Regions from separate parts of the Paenibacillus sp. FSL K6-1330 genome, predicted to be linked through region 2. Evidence: riboswitches for the same ligand, from Rfam matches in the RefSeq annotation. Region 2 holds a riboswitch; each other region holds the start of a gene.
What was found. A riboswitch is a leader RNA that binds a small molecule or an ion and turns the genes downstream of it on or off. The one in region 2 is predicted to bind cyclic di-AMP.
Positions count from the first base shown of each region.

Region 1: it holds a riboswitch for cyclic di-AMP, as region 2 does, so the genes downstream of both, NYE54_RS00140 (3D domain-containing protein) here and NYE54_RS31710 (APC family permease) in region 2, are expected to answer to the same signal.
Region 3: it holds a riboswitch for cyclic di-AMP, as region 2 does, so the genes downstream of both, NYE54_RS28815 (TrkH family potassium uptake protein) here and NYE54_RS31710 (APC family permease) in region 2, are expected to answer to the same signal.

Region 1 is NZ_CP150269.1:27,708-35,185, reverse strand. It holds gene ispE (4-(cytidine 5'-diphospho)-2-C-methyl-D-erythritol kinase) at 1-34, opposite strand, end outside; gene NYE54_RS00165 (small, acid-soluble spore protein, alpha/beta type) at 213-395, opposite strand; gene NYE54_RS00160 (Veg family protein) at 625-900, opposite strand; gene yabG (sporulation peptidase YabG) at 1,191-2,093, opposite strand; gene rsmA (16S rRNA (adenine(1518)-N(6)/adenine(1519)-N(6))-dimethyltransferase RsmA) at 2,207-3,091, opposite strand; gene rnmV (ribonuclease M5) at 3,088-3,639, opposite strand; gene NYE54_RS00140 (3D domain-containing protein) at 3,828-5,015, opposite strand; cyclic di-AMP (ydaO/yuaA leader) riboswitch at 5,287-5,501, opposite strand; gene NYE54_RS00135 (TatD family hydrolase) at 5,707-6,471, opposite strand; gene NYE54_RS00130 (HD domain-containing protein) at 6,567-7,478, opposite strand, start outside.
Region 2 is NZ_CP150269.1:6,957,078-6,964,555, reverse strand. It holds gene NYE54_RS31735 (FAD-dependent oxidoreductase) at 1-23, shown strand, start outside; gene NYE54_RS31730 (DUF4352 domain-containing protein) at 162-758, shown strand; gene NYE54_RS31725 (TetR family transcriptional regulator C-terminal domain-containing protein) at 1,007-1,600, shown strand; gene NYE54_RS31720 (MFS transporter) at 1,706-2,953, shown strand; gene NYE54_RS31715 (formate/nitrite transporter family protein) at 3,347-4,219, shown strand; gene NYE54_RS31710 (APC family permease) at 4,365-6,191, opposite strand; cyclic di-AMP (ydaO/yuaA leader) riboswitch at 6,354-6,549, opposite strand; gene NYE54_RS31705 (molybdopterin oxidoreductase family protein) at 7,033-7,478, shown strand, end outside.
Region 3 is NZ_CP150269.1:6,303,241-6,310,718, reverse strand. It holds gene uvrC (excinuclease ABC subunit UvrC) at 1-155, shown strand, start outside; gene NYE54_RS28820 (CPBP family intramembrane glutamic endopeptidase) at 127-1,815, opposite strand; cyclic di-AMP (ydaO/yuaA leader) riboswitch at 2,107-2,251, shown strand; gene NYE54_RS28815 (TrkH family potassium uptake protein) at 2,316-3,656, shown strand; gene NYE54_RS28810 (TrkA family potassium uptake protein) at 3,673-4,347, shown strand; gene NYE54_RS28805 (LysR family transcriptional regulator) at 4,384-5,301, opposite strand; gene NYE54_RS28800 (succinate dehydrogenase cytochrome b558 subunit) at 5,563-6,231, shown strand; gene sdhA (succinate dehydrogenase flavoprotein subunit) at 6,248-7,478, shown strand, end outside.

The DNA of each region.
Region 1 (7,478 bases), 500 kb from region 2:
TGATTTTGGCCGGTGCTTTTTCGTATATTTTCAAGAACGTTCACCTATCCTTAGCTTTTCCCCATATGCTTGAACTTAACATATTCGAGGAAAAACATCTAATGCCTCTATATTAACAAACTCAGGCTTTGAAGTCATGGGACCGTTTGATGGGGTAAACAAACAGGGGCTTCCGCTTAACCGGAAGCCCCTGCCGCATTATGGTCTTTCTCTTACAGATCGGATTTGCTGGCTGCCCGCTCGGCGAGCTCAATCGCCCGCTTTACCATGTTGCCGGCATCCTTGGCCTTAATGCCTCCCCAGCCTTCTTTTTCCACGGTATCGTAGAACCCCAATTCCTTAGCCAATTCGGTCTTCAATTGATCGGACATAATGCTTCGTCTTCTCCTGCTCATCAATCCCGCCTCCTTGGAAAATGTAATTGAGTATGGCATGAACAGCATCCGGCGCGATTGCAGTGGCTTTTACGAACCCCTGCAAGCTAACCTCCTTCACCGCATATGCGAATGAAGAAGGCCTCGCGCAGCCTTAGTATGTGTTCAACCCCCGCTTGTCATTCCCCGGATCGATGGCAACAAAAAACAGCCTCCCTGTTAGTGGAGACTGCTCTCTCATGACATATCGTTATGACTTGATATAGGTGATTCGCATCTCGTTGTCATCACCGGTTACCATGATTTCCACGGTTTCGGTCAGAATATCGGCATAACTGTAGGACACACGTTTAAAAGTTTGCTGGTCTTGATCCAGCTTCACAATGAAAACAGAAGGGTACGTTTCTTCCAAAACACCAGTACGCTCGACGGTCTTCCGACGGCCACCGTTAGCCCGAAGCGTAATTTTTTGCCCTAAATGGGCATCGAGACTGCGTTTGATTTCCAACAGCGCGTTTTTAGCCATTGTCGACGACCACCTCTTTCCTTGTCCATTATACAAAAGATTCAGTCATTTGTCAATTCAAAAACATTAATTATATCAGCATCAAAAATATATTGTCAACGTATTTTTTTTGACCCTGGATTTCTCGTGTGCATTTGCTTTAATATGCGCTAAATTGACAAGCTTTATGTATTTTTTTTGACAACTTTCTTAAAGAATTGAAACAAAAAATAAAAAAACCCCAACTTGTGGGGTTCTTCTCTGTTCTTTCTACAACGGCCTATTACACCTCTTTTAGAACGCAATATGAGCTAACTGACCGAAGGCGTAACCTTCAACGTGGACAAATCCTGCAGCTTGGGCAGACCGATCCGGTAGCTGCCTCTCGTCTCGATTCCGCCCACGCCCTGACTGCCGCTGATCGTATGATGAACGACATCATGGATGTTGACGGTATCCCTGACTGACGTATAGGCTGCCTTAGCGGCAACGTAGACAGGATCCAGCGCATGGATGAGGATTCGCCCTGGCGAGCTGGCAAAATTGGCTCCCGCCTGCAGCAGAGCTTCAAAATGCGACTGGCACGCCCCAGCCACAATGACCAGGGAATCCAGATTCCGCTCATATTGACGTGCTACCTGAATCGCCGTGACGAAGTTGTGTGAATTCTTATAGCTGTCCAGGCTATATAAATCGTATGGCTGTCGTCTCTTCAGAACTCCATCATGACCTGTAATTACCACGATATCAGGTCTTACCCGCGGAAGAAGACGATATAATGAATCGGCCATCCCCGACTCATTGATATAATGGCCTTCCGCTGGGACCCGAAGCTGATTGTACAAGGTCAAACTCTTCTTCAGGTATTGGGGATCTCCATCCAAATGCAGCACCTTGCCCGGCACGTCAAAATATCCTTTTTCCGCAAGCTGTCCGCCTTCAATATTGCGCAGGCTGGCCAGTTGACGCTCACTCTGCTCCTGTCTGTGCTTCTGCAGACGGTCCAGCGACTCATTGGCTTTGATCTGCGCCTGCTTTGTACGTTCGCTTAAGTTGGGATGCGGGACCGTGACCAAATCATCAATGGGAGCATCGGCAAGTAACCGGAATTCTGTCCCTTTGATGACGATATTATTATTTTGCCGCATGCCTTCTACCCGGAACGTTACATCGCCGCCGTAGGATTTACGAACGACCAAGTCTCCCAAGTTCATCACAACATCACCCCTACCCTATGGTATGGGCCACTGTGACTATTGGTTCTTGCGAAACATCAATTTATCGCGTTAAGGCCTTCGCGGGCCCTATGGGCTCTCTAATGGCTGTATTAACGAATATCCGCGTTGTACAATATGTTGCTGAGCCGGGCATACTCTTCAATACTAAGGGTCTCACCGCGCCGTGAGGGCTCAATGCCCGCTTCCTGCAGCAGCTGCTCCAGCCGTTCACGGCCTTCTCCCGGAAAGAACCGGCTCTTCAGATTGTTGGCAATCGTCTTCCTCCGCTGTGCGAAAGAAGCCTGAACCACCTCGAAGAAGAATCCTTCGTCTTCTACACTAACAGGAGGCTGTTCCCGGACCGCCAGGCGAATCACGGCCGAAGCGACATTCGGCTGCGGAATAAACACCGTATGCGGCACAATACAGACCAGTTTAGGCTCACTGTAATATTGAACGGCAATGCTAAGGCTGCCATAATCCTTACTTCCCGGCGCCGCTGCCATCCGCTCTGCCACTTCTTTCTGAATCATCACCACGATATTCTCCAGCGGCAGCTTTTCCTCCAGCAGTTTCATGAGAATCGGCGTCGTCACATAATACGGCAGATTCGCAACCACACTTACCTTCGATACGCCCGCAAAATCCTGACGGAACAGCTCATGAAGATCCACCTTCAGTACATCTCCATGGTGCACCTTCACATTCTCATAGGGCTCCAGGACCTCCCTCAGGATGGGAATCAGGCGCTGATCAATTTCGACCGCGGTGACGGTCCCTGCCGTCTGCGCCAGCTTCTCCGTTAATGCACCGATACCAGGGCCGATCTCAAGGGCTCCCTTATCCTCATCCAGTCCTGCAGCTTCCACAATTTTATACAGAATATTCTGATCAATAAGAAAGTTTTGACCCAGACTCTTCTTGAAAGAGAATCCATGCCGTGAGATGATCTCCTTCGTCCGTCTTGGTGTTGATATATCCTCGATCCGATTCATTGGCTTACGCCCCCTTCTTCCAACTGTGCAAGTGCGGCCAGAAATTCTTCACGTGATATTTGAAACATGGCCAGTCGTTTATGGAACTGCTTGCTATTGCAATAACCGATCCCCAGCAGATTACCCATCGTCATACGCCTTGCCGCTGCTTCCGGATGAGCCGATAATCCGGCCTCCAGCATGTCCTCCAGACTAATCAGGCTCTCTCCACCCTCGAAGGAGGTATGGACCCGCTCCAGCGCACGCCGTATCGCCTCTGGCGAGGCATTCTCCACGCCGATATCCCCTTTGCGGGTAGCATCCGCTTCCGGGATAAAGGCATGCTTACAGCCGGGTACGACCTGATCCACGATTTTGCGGATCCGCTCCCCTGCATGGTCAGGATCCGTTAATATAATGACGCCTCTGCGCTCCTGAGCAAGCGCTATACGTTTCAGGATTTGCTTGTTGATCGCTGATCCGCCCGTTTCGATCGTATCCGCTTCTACGGCCCGTTTAATGGCAACGGTATCGTCTCTGCCTTCCACAACAATCACTTCTTTAATCATGCGTTTGTTCTCTTCCTTCCCAAGCAAAGCCACGCTTGTACAACTTTAGATTTCCAACCATCTTAGCTCTGTATACTCCGTTCTTAACAAAACAAAAGAAGAGGAAATACTCCCTCTTCTTCATCATTATATATTATAAGCTAAATAGTATAGCATTAGAATGGCATTGTAAATTGGAATTCATGCGTCTAGTTCAATTCAGGTTTAACCGGACCGATCACATAAACGGTGCGGCCGCTCTTCCGGCCGAAACTCGTGGCCGATTTGAGTGAATCATAATAAACATCGATTTTGTTGCCTTTGATGGCGCCGCCCGTATCTTCTGCACGACGGAAGCCAATGCCTTCGATATAGACCCACCATCCGATCGGGATGATATTAGGGTCAACGGCGATGGTGCGCCCTTCTGTAACGCGTGTGCCGGATGCAGTGCGTGTACCGATTCCTTGTTGCTCAGAAGAATACGCCGTCATCGACACATTGTTCAATACCTTGTTGTATTTAAAATCAACGCCTGCCCGAGAAACCACGTTGTTCTCAACAGCCTTGGCGGTTGTTACTTTCTTCGTGCCAGACAATTTGGCCGGTGTGGCTTTCACATCGGTGGCGGCCGCCTGAACAATGACGGGCTTCTCCACCTTTTTCGTGCCTACGGCAATAATTTTATCCTTTGTTCTGCGCTCGACTTTTTGGGAGACCTTCGTCTTCGAAACCAGCTTGCCATTGTGGTAGACCTTCTCATAATGGTTCACCATGAGACCGGACTCGCCCCGCTGAATTACGCGGTTATCCCCTCTTTCAAGCGATGGGTCGGCTGTTTTGATCACACGGAATTCCCGGTCTTCCGTCTCCTTAACTTTTTGTTTCGTGACGCGGACAACATGGATATTCATATTGCTGGTCAGCTTCGTGTTCTGTGCCGGTTGTACTATATCTTCACCCTGGATCGTAATACCAGCCTCTTTAAGTACATGATCAACCGTATCCTGGGATGTAAATATGGTTTTAGTTGTGCTGCCTACTGTAACTTTAACTGGAATTGCCCGTTCAATGATGATCCGATCTCCATCCTGGATCGCGCCGTTTAAAGGCATCGAAATCTGATCCTGAGGACTCAACGTGATCGCTTGCTCATCCAGCAATTCCTGCAGCAATGATCCACGTGTTTCTACTGTGGTGACACGACCATCGACGACAAGCTGAACCTCCTTGCCTGCCTGATCATGTACGACCAACGATATGAGAAGTGATACCGTAACGGCACCCATGGCACCGAGCAACATCAGTTGACGCAAATTGTCATGCTTCCATCTCAATGCGTAAGACATGCTGGATGATTGTGATTCATGGGTTTCTTCAGGTTGAAAAATGCCCACTATTCCATCCTCCTTCATAGTCCCGCCGTCTAGGTAAACGCATGAATGCATTTGACGTGACTATAGCAATTTTTCTCACAAGGCGCCCTGCTATCTATCTACACCCTGCGTCAATTCCCGTCATTTCGTCCATCTACCACCACCCCCTGTTTACCAAGAGTATGATGATCCCTTCTCCATTATTCAAAAATAAAAGAAAGCCAATGAAAGAGTACTAGAGGCTCTAACGTGGCTTCCTGATGATTAGAATCATGGAAATGGTATGCACGAGATTTCCCCTCTTATTTCGCTTACGGAGTTAGCTGTCGGGTTCGGACGTAAGAGAGACGCCCTAGATCCGGATACCCGCTCATGGCGAGATCCTTCAAATTCACCCCAAAGACCCGAAAAAGAAATCAAATACAGCTGCGTGCATTCAGACCAGTATGCACGGCGGTATCGGTTCCCCCGTTCTCCAGAATTCCGGAGATTAAGCGAGACGGTTCATGAAATATTCGGCTACGATCTGCACATCGCAGCTTCCTATCACTGAAAAGATGATATCCTGTTTACATGCAGGTTGTAAAGCAACATTCAACCACATTTTCTCATGTAAAAGGTTAAATTATTGTAATATTGACGCCTTTTCTGATTAAAAAACTTTAATTAATCGCGATTGCTCCCTTTTTCATCGCTTTTGCTCTCTTTTTCGTTAAATACCAAATCGTTCCAGTGCATTTTTGGTGGTAATTTGGGCCAATTCCTCATAAGACAACCCTCTAATCTCGGCTGCGGTCTCCGCCACCAATTTCACATAAGCGGTCTCATTTCGTTTCCCACGGAAGGGATGAGGCGTCAGGTAAGGGGAGTCCGTTTCGATCAATAATCGATCCAGCGGAACCTGCGCCAATACCTCTTTGGGCTGCTTTGCATTCTTGAAGGTAATCGGCCCGCCAAATGAAATATGGAATCCCATATCGAGACATATTTTGGCAGTTTCCCAGCTTCCGGAGAAGGAATGCATGACACCGCCCACTTCGGAGGCCTTTTCCTCCCGTAAAATTTTGATAATATCTTCATGCGCATCCCGATTATGAATGACAATCGGCATGTTCAGTTCCCGGGCAAGTCCGATCTGACGCCGAAGCACTCGGTGCTGCACTTCTTTCGGAGATGTATCCCAATGATAGTCCAGGCCGATCTCTCCAATAGCCACCACTTTCTCATGACTGCATAAAGAGGCGATCCAATCCAGGTCCTGATCCTCCATGGTAATCGCATCTACAGGATGCCAGCCCACTGCCGCATATATAAAATCATAAGTCTCTGCCAGCTTCATCGTAGTCGGGATCGTCTCCCGGTTAAATCCGATATTGATCATCCGGGTCACGCCAGCTTCAAGCGCCCGCTGAATTGCTTCCTCCCGGTCTTCGTCGAATTGGGGAGCGTCCATATGAGTGTGCGTGTCGAACAACATAAGATCCACACTCTCCTTCCTGTCGTTTCTGTGTCGTTTATCTTCCATTAGCTGGGTAAATTGCAGATGTACCAAGCATTGTCTATTCCTCTAGGTTAATGTTGTTGTTTGAAAACATCGGCTATCTTCTCCGGCATCTGAGCCAGCAGCGGAGTCACTTTCTCTTCCGGATAATAAAGATGGTACCGTCCTTTATGAATACCGCTGATCGAGCGTACAATATCGGAAACCTCCGAGATTTCCTTCAGCTCATCATGCCGATCCAGAAGCAGAATCTGTTTCTCGTTAAGCGGCATATCGGAATGAACTTTATCATAAGGAAGATCGGTTGGAAAATCAATCTCCAGGTCATATTTCGGATGTAATCCCACGGCACGGAACGCTTGGCGTATCCGGTCGATGGTTTCCAGATCAATATTGTCGATTTCTACATATTTGTAGAGCTTTCGGTGCATGAAACGACCGCATAATTCGCTAAGGAGCTTGTCTTCCTCCTCCGTCCATTGCAGAAAGGCCGTTTGGATCAGGGCTTCATCCAGACGCAGGTATTGACTCACGTCAATATGGCCCGCAAACAACGCAGGAAGCGGTTCGACCATGAACCGAAAGGCATATCCGCTGTCATGCAGTTCCTTTGCCCGGCGAAAGATTTGGCGCAGGATGATTTCGGAGCTTCGAGTGACGGGATGAAAATATACCTGCCAATACATCTGATACCGTGACATCAGGTAATCCTCCACGGCGTGCATGCCCGATTCCTTCACAACGACCCGATCGCGGTATGGCCGCAGCATCCGCAAGATCCGGTCAATATCAATCGTTCCATAATTAACTCCCGTATAATACGCATCCCTTAGCAAATAATCCATCCGGTCTGCATCCAGCGGACTAGTGACCAGGTTTATCACAATCGGCTTATCGTAGGTTTTGTTAATCACGGAAGCCACTTTCTCGGGGAAATCCGCTCCGAGCTCTCGCAGTACCTGATTGACGCAAGTATCCCCGAG
Region 2 (7,478 bases):
CGAAAACACCGGTGCATTCGTAAGCCATTCGTAATCCATTCACGAAGAAGACTCCCTAATTTGGGGGTCTTTTTCGTGTTTTTGAAGGAATATGGATTTTTACAGCGAATTGGAAAATATCCGGACATGTAGATATCGACTTTCAGGAGGTAGGATAAAGTATGAATAAAAAAGTAATGCTGGCTTCGGCTGTGTTGTTCTCCATGCTGCTGACGGCTGCTTGTTCCAATGATCAGGCTGATCCGCCCGCAGAAACTCCGCCGGCTGTTGTGGATAGCGAGGGGACAGGTCAGACGGACACATCTGAAGAGCAGCCGCCTGCAGAACCAACCCAAGGGGAGGACCAACCGTCCGACAACACAGATGTGAAGCCGATCGGCGAATCTGCCGCGGTGGGCGATACGGTGGATTATCACGGCACGGTCATTACGCTGAACAGCGTACGCGAATCCGAAGGGGACGAGTACTTAAAGCCCCAGCCGGGTCATACGTTTAAAGTGGTTGACATTACCGTGAAGAACGATGGCCAGGAGCCGCTGGTCATCTCTTCCGCGCTATCTTTTTCCCTGACGGACTCGAGCGATCTGAACTATACGGTTCCCATTACGGATGATGTGAAGATGCTGGACGGCACCATTGCCCCAGGCGGCGAGCTGACAGGAGAAATTCCGTACGAAGTGAAACAGGGGGTTACGGGGCTGCAGCTGAGTTATGGCGATCCGATGAAAGAAGGAAGAGCCATTTGGGCAGTGGAATAAAAAAATATTATATTTGTTTCGAGATGTACGAGTGATGAGAGGATTTTGCTTAGGCAAAGTCCTTTTTTCTATGTCATTGTCAAGGCGTCGCTTTACATGGGGGAATGTTTTCAGTATGATTAAACCGTACAGTCGGTTTTTTTATTTGGAATGGCGTTCATTGATTTTAAATTCATTTTGATTACAGGAAACAGATTTCCGCTTACTGATTGCGGACTATTATTTACAAGCAAGGAGTGCTTACATCGATGTCTTCAGAAAAAGCGCAGCGAAAGCGGGACATGATTCTGGATAAAGCAAAGGAACTGTTCATCCAGCGCGGGTATGCGGCAACATCCATGGATGAACTGGTCAAGTATACGGGTGCCAGTAAGGGAAGTATCTACTATCACTTTGAGAGCAAGGAAGATTTGTTCGTCAAGCTGCTGGCGAAGCAGAATCAGGAATGGATGGAAGCCTGGAACGATAAAAAAGCCCGTTACGCCAGCTTCGAGGAGAAGCTGTACGGCATTGCCGATCATATGGTCGATGACTTCCAGAATCCGCTCACCAAGATCGCGGAGGAGTTCTATATCAATCAGCCGGAGAATAAGACGATTGTGGGCGAGATGCTGGCGATTCTGCAAGGTCCGCGCACGCTCTACCGCGAGATTTTGACGGAGGGAGCGGATGAGGGACGGATACCGGCAGAAGATGTCGAGGAGATATCCGTCATTTTTGGCGCGCTTCTGGATGGAATGTCGATTTTGTACTATGAACGTTCTCAGGAGGAATCGAGACTGCTGTACCGTAAGGGAGTAACTTACTTTTTAAACGGTGTGTTATCGAGTCAAGGTTCGTAGTGTATTGAAGGATTTATCGGAAACGCTTCTGTTGGTTTGAAAGCAGGTGGGCGTTTCCGCACATATAATTAAACCGAATAGTCGGTTTTAATAGGGGGATGAAACATGAGGCATTTGTTTGGAAACCGCGCGTTCGTGCTGCTGATGTTTTCGGATTTTATGCAAAATATCGGGATCTGGATCCGCAACATGGCGCTGTTGTTCTTCATTATGGAAAAGAGCAACCATGACCCGGTCGCCGTATCGCTGCTTACCGTAATTGAATACGCGCCGATCTTTGTGATTTCCATGATTGGCGGCGTGCTGGCGGACCGTTGGCGCCCCAAGCGAACGATGATCTGGGGGGACATTCTAAGCTTTTTATCCATATTGCTTATCCTCTTCGTTGTGTATGCGGGATATTGGCAGGCCGTGTTTGCGGTGACCCTGGTCTCAGCCGTTGTATCCCAATTCTCGCAGCCTTCGTCCATGAAGATCATCAAGCGCTGCTTGCCGGATGAGCATGTGCCCGCGGCAACGGCTTTGTCCCAGACCTCGATGTCGCTGTTCATCATTTTGGGACCGATGGTCGGCACGACGATCTATCAAGCATTTGGATTGCAGGCCTCTTTAATCAGCTTGTTGGTTCTGTTCGGCGCTTCGGCGATCGTGCTGGTGTTTCTCCCTTCCAGTGTGGATGAGCCCTCTAACCATTCGGAATCGACCGGTTCATTTATGAAGGACTTGAAGGCAGGTTTCACTTACATCGGCTCCAGTCGGCTGCTGAAGGTGCTGCTGGTGGTTTACGTTTTATTGGCGCTCGGCAGCGGACTTGTTCAGCCGCTCGATATCTTTGTCATCACGGAGCGTCTACAGTTGGCAATGTCCAGCGTTCAGTGGTTCACCGCGCTAGAGGGTCTTGGCATGTTGATTGGCGGTGTGATCGCAGCGGTGATTGCGGGCAAAGTGAAAGGTTCCTACTTGCTGTTCGCCGGGCTTGCCTTCCTTGGCCTTTCGACCTTTGTCGAGGTGCTGTCCCAGTGGCCGATCCTGACCGGCACGATGCGCTTCATAACCGGGGTGCTGATGGCGATGGCGCAGACGGTATTGATGGCCGTGATGATGCAGCAGGTGGAAGAGAAATTCATCGGTCGGCTGAACGGCGTGATGACACCGATTTTTACCGGCATGCTGCTCATCGGCTCCGGGTTTACGGGGTGGTATATGTCGGCAACCTCCATTGTGGTCGTGTATTTCACGGCAGGTGCGCTCTTCCTGCTGTCATCCTTCATTAGCATGAAGCTTCCGATCTCGAACGTTCCGGTTCAGGAAAAGGAAACGCCTGTTAGGGTAGAGACTGCCGCCGAGGCATAGGCTGGTGGTATAAAGGCATAGGCTTGCCGGGTTAGAACATGATGGTGCGGTAAAAAGGCATAGGCTGCTGGATTCGAACATGATGGTGGTTAAAGGCATAGGCTTGCTGGGTTAGAACATGGTTGTAAAAGCACCAACCAAGCGGTGTCGGAGTCAACTCCGACACCGCTATTTTACATGTACCGCTCGCTCGGATTCGAGCGAATGAGTCAGGGCAAATCAAGAGCAGCCAGGACAGAGGCTGTCTTGTCCCCTCTGCCGCACACGATCGTGATATAATTCACGTTCTTGCTATGGAGGCTGCGGTACAATATGAGTAACTGTAAACAGAAACATCAGACGCTGCATTCGAGAGATTTCAGGACGGAATGCGGGAGAAATGGGGGAGCGGCCATGGCCTATTACAAACCTGATCGCATTGCGGAGATCACCTTGGAGAACGGGGTGAAAAAAGCACATAACTCCGCTATGAACGTGATGATATTAGGATTTTTGGCGGGTGCTTTTATTGCGCTCGGCTTTTTGCTGGATATTCGCGTAATTGCCGGAGCATCGGAGGCTTGGGGAGGCATTGCCGGTTTTATAGGCGCGGCGATATTCCCTGTCGGACTGATTCTTGTATTGCTAGCGGGCGGAGAGCTTCTGACAGGCAACATGATGGCCGTGTCCCTGGCCAGATTCAAGAAGCGAATTTCCACGAAAGAAATGGTACGAAATTTAGCTCTTGTCACGGTAAGCAATATGGCAGGGGCGTTATTCGTCGCTTATTTCTTTGGTCATGTGACGGGTCTGACAGGCAGCGGCGTTTATCTGGAGAAGCTGGTGGACATGGCAGGTCATAAGATCGACGACAGCTTCCTGCAGGCCTTCTTGTCGGGCATCGGGTGCAACTGGCTCGTGGCGCTCGCTGTGTGGCTGTCCTACGGATCGGATCAGATGAGTGGCAAAATTCTCGGGATCTGGTTTCCGACGATGGCGTTTGTAGCCATTGGCTTTCAGCACGTGGTGGCCAATATGTTCCTCATTCCGGCAGCGATATTTGAAGGATATTACAGCTGGGGCGAGTATCTGGTGAACTTCATTCCGGTATGGCTTGGCAATTTCGTCGGAGGCGCGCTGTTTGTGGGAGCTGCCTACGGGACCGTATATTTGAAGAAGGATGATAAGGTTGAGGTCATGCTTCGCGGCGAACAAGACGCCGCACTGCCGTCTGCGCCAACTACCGGCACTGCTCAACAGGTTCATTCTGCGCAGAATGTTTCTTAATATCCCGAAGCCTGGTAAGCGTCTAGGCGGAGGAAAAAAAGCTGCAATTGACCGCTCCCTTAAGAATAGGGATCGGATGATCGCAGCTTTTTTAGTGTTGTTGGCGGAGTGGATTCCTTGTATAAGTCGCAGCGGAACAAGCCCGCTATTTTTTTAAATGGTAAGGTACTGTGGTGATAATCACATCTCTCCGATACAGTAAATGTGCGCGAATGAGCAAGCTGGACTGATTGTGCAGGAAGTTATGCCAGCCCTTCTTGGGGATGAACTGCGGTATGACAACGGTAACCTGGTAGTGGGATTCGCTTGCCTTCCGCTGCACGGTATCGATGAATTTGGTCAGCGGCTGAATGATGCTCCGATAAGGCGAGTGCAGCGTCACCAGCCGGATGTCCGGCTGCCACTTCTTCCATTTTTCCTGGAAGGCCGCCTCGTCCTCCCGCTCGAACGGCACGTACACCGCGATAATTTGTCCTGCTCCCAGTGATTTGGCATAATTCAGCGAGTTCTCCACCACATGCGTGATTCCCGCCACAGGCAGAATAATAACATTTCCCTCAATCGGCTTAACCGGCTCACAGGTCGTAATTCGCAGCTGGTCTGCTACGGCCTCATAATGTTTGTGGATTCGTGTGAAGATCCAAATGATCAGCGGCAGGAAAATCAAGACGGTCCACACTTGGGCGAATTTCGTGAAAAAGAAGATCATCGTCACGATAAAGCTAATGCATGCGCCGGTGGTATTAATGATCAGCTTGACGATCCATCCTTCGGGCTTTTCGCGAATCCACTTCACCATCATCCCTGTTTGGGAGAGGGTAAAAGGGATAAACACGCCGACGGCATACAGAGGAATCAGATGCTCGGTTTTGCCTTCGAAAGCCAGCAGCAACAGAATGGAGAAGAACCCAAGTATGATAATCCCGTTTGAATATCCCAGACGGTCCCCCCGGACGGTGAACATTCGGGGAATAAATTTATCCTTCGCCAGATTAACGGCAAGCAGCGGGAAGGCGGAATATCCCGTGTTGGCGGCCAGGATCAGAATGAGAGCCGTGGTTCCTTGGATAAAGTAATAAAAAACGTTTCGTCCAAAAGTATGCTCGGCAATCTGGGAAACGACAGTGACTTGCTCGCTGGGGCTAACCCCATAGTAATAGGCCAGGAATACGATGCCCGAAAATAACATTGCCAGCAAGGATCCCATCGCGACCAAGGTTTTGGCCGCATTATTCGGAGCGGGATCCTTGAAATTCGGGATGGCGTTAGAAATGGCTTCAACGCCGGTCAGGGCAGAGCTGCCCGAGGCAAATGCCCGCAGGAGCAGGAATAAGCTGAGACCGGCGACAGGCGTGCCGATCGGCGTGTGAAGCTCTGGTGATGCATGGCCTGTAGCTATGTTGAATATTCCGACGCCAATCAGGATAAACAGCGCCAGTACAAACAAGTAAACCGGATAAGCCAATATGGTGGCCGACTCCGTAACCCCTCTTAAATTGAGTACGGTCAAACATAGAACGAACACGATGGAGATGGGCAGATTGTAGGCATGCAATTCCGGAAAAGCCGACGTGATCGCGTCCGTCCCCGCCGATACGCTGACCGCAACCGTCAGGATGTAGTCGACCAGCAGGGAGCCGCCAGCGACCAATCCTGGATACATGCCTAAATTCTGTTTGGAAACCACGTAGGCTCCGCCGCCATGCGGATATGAGAAAATAATTTGTCTATATGATAGGATAAGTGCCAGCAATAAGACCAGGACCCCGACGGCAATCGGTATGGAATACCAATAGGCAGCCGCGCCAACGGTCATCAAGACGATCAGAATTTGTTCAGGTCCATAGGCCACGGACGACAAGGCGTCGGATGAAAGGATGGCCAGCGCTTTGGTTTTGTTCAGCTTTTGCTCGCCCAATTCCGTTGATTTAAGGGGTCTTCCGATGAGGAATCGTTTGATAGAAGATAACATGTTTTTCACCGCCGATTAAGAATAGGTACATGATGGGAGCTGCTTGAAGTGACTTCAATCGGTGTGCCTCATGTGCTGGACATATGGGCTATCTCCATTCCAATATTGATTTTTGGCAAACAAAAAACACAGGTTAGAACCCTGTGTTTGATCACAAGTTCACAACCCTCTCCATCAACGCTGACGAGGTTAGCTGTCGGATTCGGGCGGTGAGAGTCGCCCTACCTGATAATAGTCGCGGCGTAAGTACGCGCTGCATCAGGATTCACCCCATAGTATGGTTGACAGATCCTATAGGTATCCATCCATACGTGTGGTTCCCCCGCTTTCCCAATTGGAAATTAAGCGAATGTCATGTGAATATGAAGAATGATTTCGAAGCTGAATAGTATATTACGCCTGCTCAAATCTTTTGTAAAACACCCTCCAACGAAGAATAAAGCAGAATTATTTATAAAAAATGACAGATAAGCGCTTACATAAATATGTGGCTTTGACAGGCTTTGTTTTTTGCATGTTTGCTATAGAAAGCATGACTTTCTATGATGCGTAAGTGGCAAGTAGCCCAGATGTGATGCGATAGACGCTGCATACAAACAAATTCGCCATGCCGGTCTCGGGGGAGGAGACATGGGCATGGCGAATTTTTTGGGAGTGGTCCATGATTTGGCAAGGAAGAGAAAGGGTCTGGGTTCCTCTTCGTTGCTCTTGATAGGAATATACCCGGAAGGAAGTAGAGTGAAACACCTGCTCAGAAAAAAATGTAAGACTTTACTGGAGCCCTGATTTTCTTTTAAGATAAGGGGATATGATTCAGCGTGTACAAGGGGGAATGGACGAAATGACTCAAGCGATGATTCATCAGGAGAATGGTGTGTTTCCGGCGGTATGTCCGTTGGATTGTCCCGATACTTGCGGTCTGCTGCTGCATAAAGAGAATGGAAAAATCGTGAAGGTTACCGGCAATCCGGATCATCCGATGACGCAGGGAGCCATCTGTAATAAAGTCCGCAATATGGCACATCGGGTGTATCATCCCGAGCGCGTGCTTTATCCGCTGCGGAGGGTAGGGCCCAAGGGTGAGGGGGCTTTCGAGCGGATCAGCTGGGATGAAGCGATTCAGGAGATTACCGGGCGCTACAAGAAGCTGATCAAGGAATATGGCTCCGAGAGCATTCTACCATACAGCTTTTACGGCAATATGGGGATATTGAGCGTGGACGGTATGGATCGGAGATTCTTCAACAGGCTGGGCGCCAGCCGCCTGAAGCAGTCGATCTGTAATTC
Region 3 (7,478 bases), 650 kb from region 2:
CGGGCATTGGTGAGAAGCGCCGGAAGCTGCTGTTGAAGCATTTTGGCTCGGTCAAAAAAATAAAAGAGGCTTCAGTCGAAGACTTCAAGCCCCTTTCAATCGGTGAGAAATTAGCAACGGAAATTCTTAAGGCACTTCGTGAGGAGGAGTCGTGACATACGGCTTCTCTTTTTTTGTTGGATTGAAACGGTAAATCGCATACGCAACAAGCGCAGGAAGCACCATGTAGAAAGCACCAATCAGCAAGTTGGTGGTGTCCTTGAGCAAGATCAGGCTAATACCCATCAAGATGCTATTAAAGATGACATGGGAGAACATGGCCGCCAAATACCCATATTTCAAAAAGATGTAGCTGAACAGCAAGCCGATGATAACCAGTTCAATGGGCCGGGAAATTACAGGGTATATCGGATAAAGCGTATGCCCGAGCGCCCAGATGAGCGAGGTAATCAAACTGGCAACGAACGTATTGCGGACGATCTTTTTCACCATTTTGATTCCGAACAGTCGATAGACGGCCTCTTCGGATATGCCGGCCAGCCAGGCCATCAGCGGAAACAGCCAAGGATAGAGCATGTTGTAAGGCGACTGTGTGGCATCCGTGGTGGACCATGTATTTAAGGTTAGGCCCAGAACGATAAAGATAATGGATTGGACCCCAAGCAGGATGAAAGCCCACATATATCCCAGCTTCATGCTGTCCAGTACATAATGACCGTATCCGGGTTCTTTGGCGCGCGGCCATGGATTGAGCCCGTCTTCTTTTTGCCATAGTCCGTTGCCCCCGACAAGGGAGAAATAGAGCAGGGCGGAGAATATGAGCGAATAGACCGCATAGAAAATCATCATCCCGAATATACCAGTTTGCGACATCCCCTCGGATTTGAAAACGGGAATCAGATTATACGTATTTAGCATCTGAATGATAAACAGCAGCACCGCTAGGAACAGGCCGCGCTTAAACGACGTATAGGCTCTGGTCTTTACGCTGTACACAATGGCAAGAATGCCAAGGATGAGGGTGAACAGGCCATACCCTGCGAGTGTCAGCAGCGTTGCATCCTGAGTCTGCTTGTTGACATAGGCGGAATGGGCGGACGGGACTGAGAAGGATGGCTCATAGGAGCGTAATTTCCCATGTTCGAAGGTGAAACGGTGCTCCAATCGGGAATCGCCAATCTTGGATTCCGGGTCCACATATCGAAGCCGGGGTTCCCCTTCCCGCGTAACCAGCTCAAGGCGCGACAGGTCATAGCCCGCTCGCTGGAGCCAAGGCTCCGCGAGCGCTTGCTTCTCGGCTAATGACATGCCGTCCTCGACGACAAGCAGCATCTGCCTTTGTACATCGCCCTTGTTCAGCTCAATCCGGTCATAGCTGGAGCGGGCGTAATCGTACGAGAAGCCGACGATGCCTGAATTTTGCATGTGCACGTCCACATTGAGGGCATCCCCTCCCGGTTCGCTGAAGCGAACGCGGTATACGTCATAGGGATATTTGGCTTCATAGGTTTTGTTGTATTCCGAAAGTTTCTTTTCCTTCGCCAGATATCCGTAAAGTTCCGATTTGGATTGATATGTAACCAATGTGTCATCCGTTTTTGCAGCCGTAAACTGCAAATGCTCCTGAGCAAAGCTTGAAGCCGCTTGCCGAGCCTGCTCCTTGGATATGATATTCGGAGATGCCATCTCGGTAGAATCCGGATTCGTCGACGGAAACACCTGAAATAATAGGAACAGAATCAGGCCGACTGCGGCAGGCGCGATGAGCTGTTTGAGATTGGGCTTCAGCTTCAAGGGCTCTCTTGCACGATTCATGAAATTCCTCCTCTAGGAAAGTTGATACTCCCACTGGTATTCGATATGCCTGATTAAGTACGCATAGAGTCAATATAACATAGTTATGAAAGTCATAAGCAGCTTATCCCAATATCCGGAATAATGAAACAAATCGATGAAAATGAATGAAAGGTTTCGAAAACGTTAGAGAACCCTATGCTTGTATTCTTGAATATGCCCAATTCGCGCTCTTTTAAAGATTTTTTGGGTGAAAAACGGCATTGGGTTACGTACCAGATTGCGTTATAATCACATCATGCTTCAAGGAACCGAATATTCCAGCCGAATTTCGTACTGAAAATGGGGGAACCATGTAATTGGGGTGAATTTCATTATTCCTAGAATAATGAATAGGGCGACCTGTGGAAATGCCCGAATCCGTCAGCTAACCTCGTAGGCTGCAGCACAGGAACCAGACCGTAAAGGGCACTGCGTTTTCCAGTGTCTTTTTTCTTGATTTTTTTTAAGAAGGTGACCGATTGAACTCTAAATTTAACTGGCTCAGGTTGTCTCCGCCGCAGATTCTCGTGCTTGGTTTTGCGGCTATTATCTTCATCGGGACGGCGCTGTTAATGCTGCCGATTTCCACAAGTACAGGTGAACCGCTTGAATTTATCGATGCCTTGTTCACTTCGACATCGGCAACATGTGTAACGGGTCTGGTTGTGGTGGATACAGGAACGACATTCAGTTCCTTCGGAGAAGTCGTGATTATGCTGCTGATTCAGATCGGCGGGCTCGGATTCATGACGATGGCTACTTTATTTGCCTTGGCTCTGAAAAGACGCATCTCGCTCAAGGATCGCCTCATTCTGCAAGAAGCGATGAATCAGTCCTCGATGGAAGGAATCGTAAGGCTGATTCGCAGAGTGTTGTTGTACTCCCTCATCATCGAGGCCTGTGGTGCCATCATTCTATCGATCCGCTGGGCGTTTGATATGCCGATCGGCCAGGCGATTTATTATGGCGTTTTTCATGCAGTCACGATGTTTAACAACGCCGGTTTTGATTTGTTTGGTGATTTTCGGAGTTTGACCGGGTATGTCTACGATCCTGTAGTCAACATAGTCGTGATGTTTTTGATTGTCTCAGGTGGGATTGGTTTTATCGTATTATCCGATCTGATTGATTTCCGAAAACAGCGGAGACTTTCCTTGCACTCCAAAGTGGTGCTCACCATGACGGCTACCTTGCTGCTGGTTGGATTTATCGTCATTCTTATATTTGAATTCACCAATCCGAGGACGCTCGGCTCTCTGAATTGGGGCGGAAAATTCTTCGGTGCGTTATTCCAGTCCGTAACGCCGCGTACAGCTGGCGCGAATACTATAGATATTACGGGGCTTCGACAGGCCACGCAATTTTTTATCGTGATTCTGATGTTTATCGGAGCATCCCCAGGGTCAACCGGTGGCGGTATCAAAACAACAACCTTCACCATTATGGTGGGGGCGGTTATCGCCATGATGCGCGGGCGTGAAGACATCGTCATGTTCCGTTATCGCCTGGCCCAGGAGCGGGTGCTCAAGGCACTGACCATTGCATTATTGGCACTGCTGCTCGTTCTAATCGTATCGATGATTCTGTCAACGACAGAGGAAGGGAGCTTCCTGGAGATCCTATTCGAAACGACATCCGCCTTCGGTACGGTGGGTCTCTCCATGGGTTTAACGCCTGAACTGACGGGATTCGGGAAGATTTTGATCAGTATTACGATGTTTGCAGGGCGATTGGGGCCTTTGACGCTTGCTTATGCACTGGGGCCAAAAAAGGGTAAAGAATTATATCGTCATCCGGAAGGCAAAATGATTATTGGATAAGGAGTACAGGAGAGACATGAAACCAAAGCAATTTGCAATCATCGGTTTGGGACGATTTGGCGCCAGCCTGGCGCTTGAACTGATGGAACAGGGATATGAGGTGCTCGGCATCGACCGCAGTGAAGAGGTTGTCGAGGATATGAGCGAACTGCTGACGCACACGGTGGTGGCGGATGCTACGGACGAAGAGGTGCTTAAATCGCTCGGTATCCGTAACTTCGACTGCGGGATTGTGGCGATCGGGAACGATATTCAGATGAGCATCTTATCCGCCATCTTGTTAAAAGAGCTTGGTGTCGCCATGGTCGTTGCTAAGGCGATTTCAGTGCTGCACGGCCGGGCGCTGGAGAAGCTGGGCGTGGACCGGGTGATCTTTCCGGAAAGGGATATGGGGATCCGGGTAGCTCACCAACTTGTCACGCCCAACCTGCTCGACTATATCGAATTATCCAAGGACTATCTGATTGTGGAGATGACGGTCACGGACTGCATGGACGGAAAAACGCTTAGCGAGCTCAATACGAGGGTTCGCTACGGTGTCAGCGTGGTGGCCCTGAATAAACAATCCGGCATCATCGTAGCGCCAACAGCCATGGATGTGGTGAACTCCGGCGACATTATGGTCGTTATCGGCTCCAATGATAATGTGGATCTCTTTGAGTCTGAGGTCGTGAATATGCTCGAAAAATAAATAAAGAAGAAAAAAACCTGACGACCCTATATACCGTCAGGTTTTCTTCGTTTTATCCTCCTCCAGCTTACGGAACAGGATTTCCGTTTCGTCAATCCAGCGGCTGGCTGCCTTGCTCAGCTCCGAGGCTTGGCCGTAGATCAGCGAAGTTGTTCGCCGGGTTTCAATGAGTGCCGGAATATGAATGTCGACAAGCCCGTTATCGGACAACAGCTGCGGTCTCAGATAGGATTTGGGCAGAAGAGCGGCTGCCTTGCAGGTCGGGATGAGCCTGACGATCGCTTCGAAGGAATCGATCTCCATCCGAATATCCGGCATAATGCCCCAGCGGTGGAACAGGTCATCCGTCAACTTGCGGTACCAGGTGCCGGTTGAGAAAATGATCATCGGCAAGCCTTGAAGCTGCTCGATGCCGACATCCTCGATCTCCGCCAGCGGGTGTGAAGACGGGATGACAAGCTCCAGATGGTCATCAAACAGCGGAATACAGTTTAAGCCGGGCTGGTTGATGGAGGAGGCGACAATGCCGACATCGACCCGTTTATCTCTTACATAAGAAACGATCTCATGGGTCTTGCCGGTGATCAGCTTGATTTCGGCCGCGGGATGACGCTCCATGAATGCGTTAACGAGCGGGGGCAAGGTGGTCTGCAGTGTGGTTAGGCTGGCCCCCAGGTTGATCGAGATCTGATCCCCCTCCCGGTAATGGGCCAACGTCTGCATGAATTTGATCTGCTGCTGGCGCTGCTCCAGGGCAAAGGTGTACACAATCTGTCCGATGGAGGTAAGCTCCAGCCGTTTGCCGCGGCGGTTGAACAGCTGCAGCCCGAGCTGGTCCTCCAGCTTGGCTATTTTCCTGGACAGGGCTGGCTGTGACAAGTTAAGCAGCTTGGAGGCTTGGTTTATGCTGGATTGCTCTACAACGACGGCGAACATGTCCAGTTCTTCAAACATGGAATTCCTCCTATATAAAATAGACATATGTGCAAAACATTGCTTATGCGTATAGATTATAACGATTAATAATTATATTGCAATTCCATTATAAGAAAAAAAGGAGTAACATGAAACATGACACAAGTTGTTCACACGATTGCCGAAATAGGCAGCTTTTTGTCGTTGCAACGGTTTTAGGACAGGGTAAGTGTAATTGTTCTGGAAATAGGAAAGATTGAAAATGAAAACGCTGCACATTGGAAAGGGGAACGTCGACTGATGAAAGGGTATTATTCCAGAAAGCTGCATTCTTTACTCGGTGTCATACCGCTTGGAGCATTTTTGCTCAGCCATATGATTTCCAACTATAAGGCTTTCGAGGGTGGAAAGGAAGGCTTTGCAAGCGCGGTCCATTTTTTGAACAGCATGCCGCTGATATTTTTCCTCGAGCTGTTCCTGATCTGGCTGCCACTGCTATATCACGGTGTCTACGGGTTATACATTGCTTACCAGGCAAATAACAACGTGGGCAATTTCAACTATGAACGGAACATCCGCTTCACCGTCCAACGGATCACCGGCGTTATTACGTTCGTTTTTGTTATCTGGCATATGTACGATACGCGTTTCCAAATCATGATCGGCAAAATCACGCATGACGATTTGGGCGCGACCATGCATGGCATCATGAACAATCCGATTCTGTTTACTCTGTACGTCATCGGCGTTGTGTCGGCAGTCTTCCACTTCACAAACGGCCTGTGGGCGTTCCTCGTTAGCTGGGGCATCACCGTCGGTCCACGCGCGCAGAAGGTATCCACTTACATCTGCATGGGCTTGTTCGTATTGATGAGCGTGCTGTTTGTTCTGGCTATGACAGCATTCCGCAGTTCCGAATTCGAGGCGGCGACAGCAATGATCGATGTAGTTAAGACAGTCTTAAGTTAAGGGGAGTGAACGAAAAATGGCATCTAATATTATTGTAGTGGGTGGCGGCCTCGCCGGGCTGATGGCAACCATCAAAGCGGCAGAAGCAGGAGCTCACGTTCATCTATTCTCACTTGTACCTGTTAAACGCTCTCACTCCGTGTGCGCGCAAGGCGGCATCAATGGAGCCGTGAATACGAAAGGTGAGGGTGACTCTCCTTGGGAGCACTTTGACGATACGGTATACGGCGGCGACTTCCTTGCGAATCAGCCTCCGGTCAAAGCGATGTGTGAAGCGGCTCCGGGCATTATCCACTTGATGGACCGCATGGGCGTTATGTTTAACCGTACGCCGGAAGGTCTGCTCGATTTCCGCCGTTTCGGCGGAACGAAGCGTCACCGGACGGCATTCGCCGGCGCAACGACCGGACAGCAACTGCTCTATGCGCTTGACGAGCAGGTTCGCCGCTGGGAAACTGCGGGTCTTGTGACCAAGTACGAGAACTGGGAGTTCCTGAATGCGATCATCGACGACGAAGGCGTATGCCGCGGTATCGCTGCCCAGGATCTGCGCTCGATGGAGATTAAGGCGTTCAAAGCTGAAGCCGTTATACTCGCAAGCGGTGGTCCTGGTATTATTTTCGGTAAAACGACCAACTCGGTGATCAACACGGGAACAGCGGCCAGTGCCGTTTATCAGCAAGGCGTGCATTATGCGAACGGCGAGTTTATCCAGATTCACCCGACAGCCATTCCAGGCGATGACAAGCTCCGCTTGATGTCGGAATCGGCACGTGGTGAAGGCGGACGGATCTGGACCTATAAAGACGGCAAGCCGTGGTATTTCCTCGAAGAGAAATACCCTGCTTACGGAAACCTGGTGCCGCGTGACATTGCTACGCGTGAAATCTTCTCCGTCTGCGTCGATATGGGACTTGGGATCAATGGCGAGAACATGGTCTACCTGGACCTCTCCCATAAAGATCCGAAAGAGCTGGACGTAAAGCTTGGCGGTATCATCGAGATCTATGAGAAATTCATGGGCGACGATCCGCGTAAAATCCCGATGAAGATCTTCCCGGCAGTCCATTATTCCATGGGCGGCATGTGGGTCGATTACAACCAAATGACGAACATTCCCGGGCTGTTTGCAGCCGGAGAATGCGAGTATCAATATCACGGTGCGAACCGTTTGGGAGCGAACTCCCTGGTCTCCGCCATTTACGGCGGTATGGTGGCCGGACCGAAAGCGATTGAATATGTCAAAG